Regions from separate parts of the Mycobacterium paraterrae genome, predicted to be linked through region 2. Evidence: predicted binding sites of a transcription regulator. Region 2 holds the regulator's gene; the other holds the start of a gene.
What was found. The regulator LexA, encoded in region 2, represses DNA repair genes until DNA is damaged. The targets are predictions, from matches to a motif close to CGAACANNTGTTCG.
Positions count from the first base shown of each region.

Region 1 (4,418 bases), 680 kb from region 2:
AGCCGTTGACGGTGCCACCGCCGGCGGCCACATCGCGGCCCTCCCGCACGGCCTCGGCCAGCGCGATCAGATCGTCTTCGTCGGGGTTGGTGGCCAGCGGGCCGGCATGCCGAACCAGTTCCCACCCGCGCGGGGCGGTGATGCGGCTGGCATGGCTCACGCAAAGGTCCCAGGAGTGCGGCTCGCTGGCGACGGCCAGCGGGCCGACGACCGCTGTGGAGTCCGAGTAGACGAAGGTCAGCGTCGCAACCGCGTAATGCGGACACCCTGGCCGGCAGCAGCGACGCGGAACGTTCACGATCGAGAGGTTATCGTGCGAAAACGTTCGCGCCCCGGCGGACACGCGCATGCATTCGGGCCTGGATGCCCAACCGTTACCATCGCCAGGTGAGCGATTCGCGCAGCTCCCCGCGCGGTCGGCGCTCGCCGGGGAAAAAGGTGTCGCGCCGCGGCCGCGACATGCGGGGCCCACTGCTGCCGCCGACAGTTCCGGGATGGCGGAGCCGCGCCGAACGCTTCGACATGGCGGTTCTCGAAGCCTACGAGCCGATCGAGCGGCGTTGGCAGGACCGACTGTCCGGGCTCGACGTCGCCGTCGACGAGATCCCGCGGATTTCGGCGAAGGATCCGCACAACGTGCAGTGGCCGCCCGAGGTGGTCGCCGACGGGCCGATCGCGCTGGCCCGGTTGATCGCCGCGGGCGTCGACGTGCGCGGCAGCGCCACCCGTGCGCGAGTTGTGCTGTTCCGCAAACCAATCGAACGACGCGCCAAAGACACCATCGAGCTGGCCGAACTGCTGCACGAAATTCTGGTGGCCCAGGTCGCCACCTATCTGGATGTCGAACCGTCGGTCATCGACCCGACGATAGAAGACGAATAAATGGGTGATCGCAAGCGCGGCGCCGCCGCGCGCCGCGGGTCACAAGACGAATAAGCGGGCGACCGCGAGCGCGGCTGCTGCACGCTCAGCGGGTCACCCGCTATTCGATGATCTTTGAGGTCAGATGATTCCGCGCTTGAGGCGACGACGCTCGCGCTCGGAAAGCCCACCCCATATGCCGAACCGCTCGTCGTGAGCCAAGGCGTACTCGAGGCATTCGCTCCGCACTTCGCAGCCAAGGCAGATCTTTTTGGCCTCGCGGGTGGAGCCGCCCTTCTCAGGAAAGAACGCCTCTGGATCCGTTTGTGCGCACAATGCTCGGTCTTGCCACTGGTCGGTTGCCTCCTCGGTGCCCTCGAATTCGTCTTCGATGGCGTCGGGAACCAAACTCAAATGGGGCCTTTGCGATACCCCTGTCAACGGCAGACCGGGCACGGTGTGCGGTGTTCCTCCCATTAGCCCCCGAAGGTGTTCATAGGACATGCTCCGCCTCCTCACCTGGTTTCGTAGTTCGCGATTGTGACCACTGTTTTGATTTCGGTCATCTCTGATTCGAACATTTGATCGAATCTCGGTCTGCGACACCGAATCCGGCCGGCCAACCGAAATGACACTGCTGTGATTACACACGGGTAAGACCGGATTCGCAAGCGAATCGGCAGATTTCCATACCATCTCGTGATCAATTTTTTGCGGCACTGAGCCTTGACCGGGCGTGGCGTGTCGGTCACACCTGTCACACAAGGCAATCCGGCACCAACCGGGTGATTCTCTCACCCGACTCTCCCCGGGTTTGCGACGTCGCCGCGCGTACTGTCGTGCGGTGTGAAGGTGACGGTTTTGGTCGGCGGGGTCGGCGGCGCGCGCTTCCTGCTGGGGGTGCAACAGCTGCTCGGCCTCGGCCAATTCGGCTCCGGCTCCTCGCCTGCCGGCGACCACGAACTGACGGCTGTGGTGAACATCGGCGACGATGCCTGGATGCACGGGGTGCGCATCTGCCCGGACCTGGACACCTGCATGTACACCCTGGGCGGGGGCGTCGACCCGGAGCGTGGCTGGGGCCACCGCAACGAAACCTGGCACGCCAAAGAGGAACTCGCGCAATACGGGGTTCAGCCGGACTGGTTCGGACTCGGTGATCGAGATCTGGCGACGCACCTCGTGCGCAGCCAGATGCTGCGGGCCGGTTATCCGCTCTCCCAGGTGACCGCCGCGTTGTGCGACCGCTGGCAACCCGGTGCGCGACTGCTGCCCGTCACCGACGACCGTTGCGAAACCCACGTCGTCATTACCGATCCCGACGACGGGAGCCGACGAGCGATTCATTTCCAAGAGTGGTGGGTGCGTTACCGCGCGCAGGTGCCGACCCACAGCTTCGCATTTATTGGGGCCGAAAAAGCCAATGCCACAACAGAAGTCACTGATTCGATTGCCGACGCCGATGCGGTCTTGATTGCCCCGTCCAACCCAGTGGTGAGCGTCGGCGCGATCCTGGCCGTCCCCGGGATACGCTCGGCACTGCGGTCCACTGGCGCCCCCATCGTTGGCTACTCGCCGATCATCGGCGGAAAACCATTGCGCGGGATGGCCGATGCGTGCCTGACTGTCATTGGCGTGGAGTCGACCGCTGAAGCGGTCGGTCGGTATCACGGCGCGCGAGCCGGCACCGGCATCCTGGACTACTGGCTGATTCATGAGGGCGACCATGCCGAGATCGACGGCATGGGAGTGCGTTCGGTGCCGCTGCTGATGACCGACCCCAAGGCGACCGCCGAGATGGTTCGAGCCGGGCTCGAGCTTGCGGGCGTGGCGGTATGAGCACCAGCGAGCACGGCGCCGCGTCGCCGATCGAAATCCTGCCGGTGACCGGGCTTCCGGAGTTCCGGCCCGGCGACGACCTGACCGCGGCGCTCGCGACGGCCGCGCCCTGGTTGCGCGACGGCGACGTGTTGGTGGTGACCAGCAAAGTGCTGTCCAAGTGCGAAGGCCGCCTGGTGCCCGCGCCGGAAGACCCCGAACAACGAGATACCCTGCGCCGCAAGCTCGTTGACGCTGAATCCGTTCGAGTACTGGCGCGCAAAGGCCGTACGCTGATCACCGAGAACGGGCTGGGTGTGGTGCAGGCGGCGTCTGGCGTCGACGGATCCAACATCGGCACCGACGAATTGGCTTTGCTGCCCGTCGATCCCGATGGCAGTGCCGCGGCGCTACGGTCCGGGCTGCGCGACGTCCTGGGTGTCACCGTCGGTGTCGTCATCACCGACACCATGGGCCGCGCCTGGCGCAACGGCCAAACCGACGCCGCCGTGGGCTCGGCCGGCGTCTCGGTGCTGCACGGCTACGCCGGCGCGGTCGACCGGCACGGCAACGAACTGGTGGTCACCGAAGTCGCGGTCGCTGACGAAATCGCGGCCGCGGCCGACCTCGTCAAAGGCAAGCTGACCGCGGTCCCGGTCGCGGTCGTGCGCGGGTTGCCCGCCGCTGTGGTCACCGAAACCGGGGCGACCGCGCGCCATCTCGTGCGCTCTGGCACCGACGACCTGTTCTGGCTCGGTACCGCGGAAGCCCTGGAGCTCGGTCGCCGACAGGCGCAGCTGTTCCGGCGCTCGATACGCCAGTTCGCCGACGAGCCCGTGGCGCCGCACCTGATCGAAGACGCGGTGGCCGAAGCGCTGACCGCCCCCGCACCGCACCACACCCGGCCGGTGCGCTTCGTGTGGCTGCAGACCCGGGCCATCCGCGACCGGCTGCTCGAGCGGATGCGCGACAAGTGGCGAGCCGACCTCACCGGCGACGGCAAGCCCGCCGACGCGGTCGAGCGACGGGTCGCGCGCGGCCAGATCCTCTACGACGCACCCGAAGTCGTCATCCCCTTCCTGGTGCCCGACGGCGCCCACAGTTATCCCGACGCCGCCCGCACCGACGCCGAGCACACGATGTTCACCGTCGCGGTCGGCGCCGCGGTTCAGGCCCTGCTGGTGGCCTTGGCGGTGCGCGGCGTCGGCAGCTGCTGGATCGGGTCGACGATTTTCGCCGCTGACTTGGTTCGCGCCGAGCTGGACCTGCCCGGGGATTGGGAACCGTTGGGCGCCATCGCGATCGGCCATCCGAACGAGCCCGTCACCGAGCCTCGCGAACCGGTAAAGGTCGGCGATCTGCTGGTGCGCAAGTGAGCGTGCGGTCCTCGGCGATCGCGCTGCTCAGCGACTGGCGGCCACCAGACCATTCGCAGGACTCGATCCGCAACGCCGTGCTGGCGTTCCTAGACGCCCGCGAGGACGCCTGCCGGCGGGAATGCGTGCCAGGACACATCACCGCGTCGGCGCTGGTGCTGGACGACAGCGGGGGCCAAGTCCTGCTGACGCTGCATCCGCGACTCGGCCGGTGGGTCCAATTGGGCGGGCACTGCGAGGATTCCGACGCGGACATCCACGCGGCCGCGCTGCGTGAGGCCGTCGAGGAATCCGGTGTCGGCGGGTTGACGCTGTCGCCCGACCTGGCCGCGATCAATGTGCACGCGCTCACCTGTTCGCTGG
Region 1 is NZ_CP092488.2:3,322,936-3,327,353, reverse strand. Features, by position in the region: gene MKK62_RS16055 (DUF3499 domain-containing protein) at 1-298, opposite strand, end outside; gene MKK62_RS16050 (metallopeptidase family protein) at 460-882, shown strand; gene MKK62_RS16045 (WhiB family transcriptional regulator) at 1,003-1,338, opposite strand; gene cofD (2-phospho-L-lactate transferase) at 1,708-2,700, shown strand; gene MKK62_RS16035 (coenzyme F420-0:L-glutamate ligase) at 2,697-4,055, shown strand; gene MKK62_RS16030 (NUDIX hydrolase) at 4,052-4,418, shown strand, end outside.
Region 1: the regulator LexA is predicted to act here: its motif matches at 1,436-1,449, upstream of cofD (2-phospho-L-lactate transferase).

Region 2 (4,418 bases):
GTCGCAGGAACTCGTCGATCAGCCCGAGTTCGTCCATGACGCGCAGGGTGCTGGGATGCACTGTGTCGCCGCGGAAGTCGCGCAGGAAATCACCGTGCTTCTCCAGCACCGTGACCCTCACTCCGGCACGGGCCAGCAGAAGCGCGTGCACCATGCCCGCAGGGCCGCCGCCGGCAACACATACCTGGGTTCGTACGACGTGCCTCATGATGCGACCCCTCGACGTCGGTTAACCGGACGCCGGCACCTTGCGGTGGGCGCGTAGAGCTTTGATCTCGCGCTCGAAGTCCTCGGCGGATTCGAAAGACCGGTACACCGAAGCGAATCGCAGGTATGCCACCTCATCGAGTTCGCGCAGCGGCCCGAGAATCGCCAAGCCGACTTCGTTGCTGGGAACTTCGGGCGACCCGGCGGCCCGGACCGTGTCCTCGACCTGTTGGGCCAGCAGGTTCAGCGCGTCGTCGTCAACCTGACGACCCTGACACGCGCGCCGCACGCCTCGCATCACCTTCTCGCGGCTGAACGGCTCGGTGACGCCGCTGCGCTTGACGACCGCCAGCACCGCCGTCTCGACGGTGGTGAATCGCCGGCCGCACTCGGGGCAGGAGCGGCGGCGTCGAATCGCCTGTCCCTCATCGGTCTCACGGGAATCGACGACTCGCGAATCCGGATGCCGACAGAACGGACAGTGCATGGCCGCTCCTTCGCCGCGCTGACTTCGGGGAGTCCCGAACCACCACGAGCCTACCTGCGTCGTGCGGCGCAGGCCTAGCGTCGTCGGGTGTCGCGGCTGGTAAACGGCTCAGCCCACCGGCGCGATCAGCGTCTGGCCGGCCGTCACCGCCGACGAGTCGAGTTCGTTGAGTTCGCGAATGCGGGCGGTCACCTGCGCGGTCGGAGCGTCCGGCGCCACCCGGGCGGCCAGGTGCTGCAGCGTCTCCCCCGGTTCGACCCGGACCACAGCGAGCTGGTCCGGCACCTGCACCGCGGCTTTTTCGGGGCCGCTGTTCAGCATGCCGCCGAAGTGCGCCACAAACCCCAACCAGACCGTGATGCCGGCGGCGACCATGGCGAGCGCCACCGTCGTCATCGGGGTGATCGGTCGCGGCCGGTGCGAGGCGTTCGACCTCAAAACGCCGGTACCGCGGTACCGCGGCGGTGTTGCGACAGGCCGGGTCGGCTGCGGGCCGCGGGGCCCCGGGCGGGTGGACCGGCCGGTGGGACGCACCTGAACGGGGCGAACCCGGGTCGGCGCGGTGTGCGAGATGGTCTCGATGTGCATCATGTGCGTTCCTCCAGTCGGCTCGTGGTCGATCACTTGTTCGAAGAGTAGTCGATAATGTGTTCGAAAACCGAACATGTGATCGAACTGTTGCACATGACGATGACCATAGAACGGCCCACCGACAAGAATTCCCGGGCGCGCACACCCCGCGACCGCGACATGCCTCGAACACATGTTTGATATCCAGGCAAAAGGCCGCTACATTCGTCCGTATGAGCGATAGCGATACCCCGGACGCCGACTCAGACCGTGGCCCGCGATCAGCGGAATCGGGCCTGACACCGCGTCAGCGCACCATCCTGGATGTCATCCGCGCATCGGTGACCAGCCGCGGATATCCCCCGAGTATTCGCGAGATCGGCGATGCTGTGGGACTGACATCGACCTCCTCGGTCGCCCATCAGCTGCGCACGCTCGAGAAAAAGGGCTATCTCCGCCGCGACCCGAACCGCCCACGCGCGGTCGACGTCCGGTCCGCCGACGACGTGTCCAAGCCGAGCGTGATCACCGACGTCGCCGGCTCGGACGCACTGCCGGAGCCAACGTTCGTGCCGGTACTGGGACGCATCGCCGCCGGTGGTCCGATTCTCGCAGAGGAAGCGGTCGAGGATGTCTTCCCGTTGCCGCGCGAACTCGTCGGCGAGGGCGCGCTGTTTCTGCTCAAGGTGGTCGGTGAATCGATGGTCGACGCCGCGATTTGCGACGGTGACTGGGTGGTGGTCCGTCAGCAGAATGTCGCCGACAACGGCGACATCGTGGCCGCAATGATCGACGGGGAAGCCACGGTCAAGACCTTCAAACGCACGAATGGGCAGGTATGGCTGATGCCACACAACCCTGCGTTCGATCCCATCCCGGGCAACGACGCGGCCGTGTTGGGCAAGGTCGTCACGGTCATCCGCAAGATCTGACGCGGCGCGGCTCGGGCCGACGGCCTAGCCAGCCTTGTGGAAGCCGTTAGCTTTGGCCATTTCCTCACTGGCGAACCAGATTTCGGCCTGAGTGTCCTCGTACAGGTTGCTGTCGGGCATGTAGTAGAGGCCGGAACTGGCGTTTGCCTTGACGGGGTAGCCGTCGGGCACCTGATAAGGGTCGTCCATCGGCAAATGGATTGCCAACTGCCCGGGCGCTATCCGCGGTATCGGCACCGCCTCCGTCACCTGGGAATCCTCATCATCGTCGGCATCCGACGCCGCATGCCGGCCGACACGGCCGTCGCCTCCGATCGGAATCCCGGTGGGATCGGTGTCGACGTCGTCAGGATCTTCCTCGAAGTGCTCCGCGTCTTCGTGATCGTGTTCGGTAAAGGCGGAAAAGTCTTCGGGGCTGTCGTTTTCGTCTTCGAGCAGCTCGTCGACCAAGCTCTTGTGGTCCTCGGGCGGCATCCACGCACTGGAGGGCTGGCTGGGCAGGCGCACCGTTCGTGGACGCGGCGGCCGGTGGTCCTCGGCCACGCTCGACGACGCCGAATCCGGGTCGGCCTCGGGCGACCACTGCGACACCGACTCGGTCGCGGGCTCGTAGTTCGAGTCGTGCCCGTCGTGGGATTCGGCGTCACGTTCAGCGGCCCGACGCCGACCGGCCCACCGTGCCAGCAAGGCCAGCAGGCCGATGAGCAGCAACGCGCCCGCACCGATCGCCAACCACCACCAGTGCCCGCTCAGCCAACTCGTCGCGGCATGAGGCGACGCGGAATTCGCCGGTGTCTTCTGCCCGGGTACCTCAAGACCGGCCAGCGCCGAGGCCAAGTTCGCCGGCTGCGTGGTGAAGGTGTTCTTCGTCTTATCCCAGGCGATCTGGCCACCGGTGAATTTCTGCGTGGCGACATCCTGGGCAATCGTTTGATCACCCACTGGAGCGCCCAGTTTGCCCGTCGGTCCGAGAAGCTTGTCCCACGCCGCTTTGATGGGGCCACGTACCACGTAGGCGCCATGATCGGGCGTCCAGAAGATCACCGGCTTGTCGGTCGCGGAAAACGCGCTGACCTTGCTCGCCGGCTTCAGTCCCCCGTCGGCCTCATTGGAAATCGGGAAGCCGAGGTCGCTCTTGGCCGGTCCGCCGAGCGCCTCGTACTTGGTCAAGATGTCGGTTTCGACGGCATTGGCGCCGGTGGCCGGGCTGAAGAAGACCTTGCCGCCGGTGAAGTTTTGCGCCAGCCCATCGCCGCCGATCGGGTACTGGTCGCCCTGTTTGGCTCCCAGCGGACCCGAAGCGCCCCCCGCTGCCCGCCACGCCTGGTTGATCTCTGCCGTCGGGTCGACCGGCACCTGCAGACCGGAGAGCTGCCCGGCAAGGTTGGGCGGGACGGTGGTGAAGGTTTTGGTCAGGCGGTTCCATGACACCTTGCCGCCGCTGAACGCCTGGGTCGCGAGCTCGCCGTCGTAGGTCTCGTCCCCGATCGGTACGCCGAGTGCACCACCGGAACTGCCGAGCTTGTCCCATGCGGCGTTGATCGCACCGCGCACCACGAACGCGCCGTGGTCGGCAGTCCAATAAATCAGGGGTTTGTCGCTGGCCGAGAAAGTGCTCACCCGGCTATCGGGTCCGGCCAGCCCGCGAACCTCGTTCGCGGTCGGAAAGCCAAGGTCGGAATCCGCCGGGCCGCCCAGCGACTCGTATTTGTCGAGGATGGCGCCCATCATCGACCGGGGCCCCGTCGCCGGGGTGAAAAACATCTTGCCGTGCACGAAGTCCTGGGCGAACCCCTGCCCCGCGACGTAGCACTCGCCCTGCTTGGGGCCCAGGTCAGAGGTGTCCCCGCCCGCTTCTTTCCAGGCCGCGGTGATCGCGTTGTCGGCATCGCCGATGGGAGAAGCGTCTGCGACCGGGGTCTGCAGCGCCAGGAGTGCCAGTGCCGCCGCTAGCGTTACCAAGCCACGCGTTGAGCACGCGAAGGTCCATGATCGTCTTCGCTGCCGTGTCATCCCGCCCTCCCCGCGGCCGCCCAGTCCGGTTCTCGGGCACAGCGTCGACCACCCTGCGGGTCGCCACGACGCTGCTGCGGGAGACCACACATCGGAAGTCATAGCAAGACCCTACGGTTTGCTCATCGTGTCGACGCCGAATTGCGGTCCGCAGGCCTGGCTTGTGTCGCTTTCTGCCTGTTCGGCGTTTAGATTACGGTCCCTCGATA
Region 2 is NZ_CP092488.2:4,001,756-4,006,173, reverse strand. Features, by position in the region: gene MKK62_RS19400 (FAD-dependent oxidoreductase) at 1-208, opposite strand, end outside; gene nrdR (transcriptional regulator NrdR) at 230-694, opposite strand; gene MKK62_RS19390 (LysM peptidoglycan-binding domain-containing protein) at 803-1,285, opposite strand; gene lexA (transcriptional repressor LexA) at 1,498-2,196, shown strand; gene MKK62_RS19380 (sunset domain-containing protein) at 2,221-4,209, opposite strand.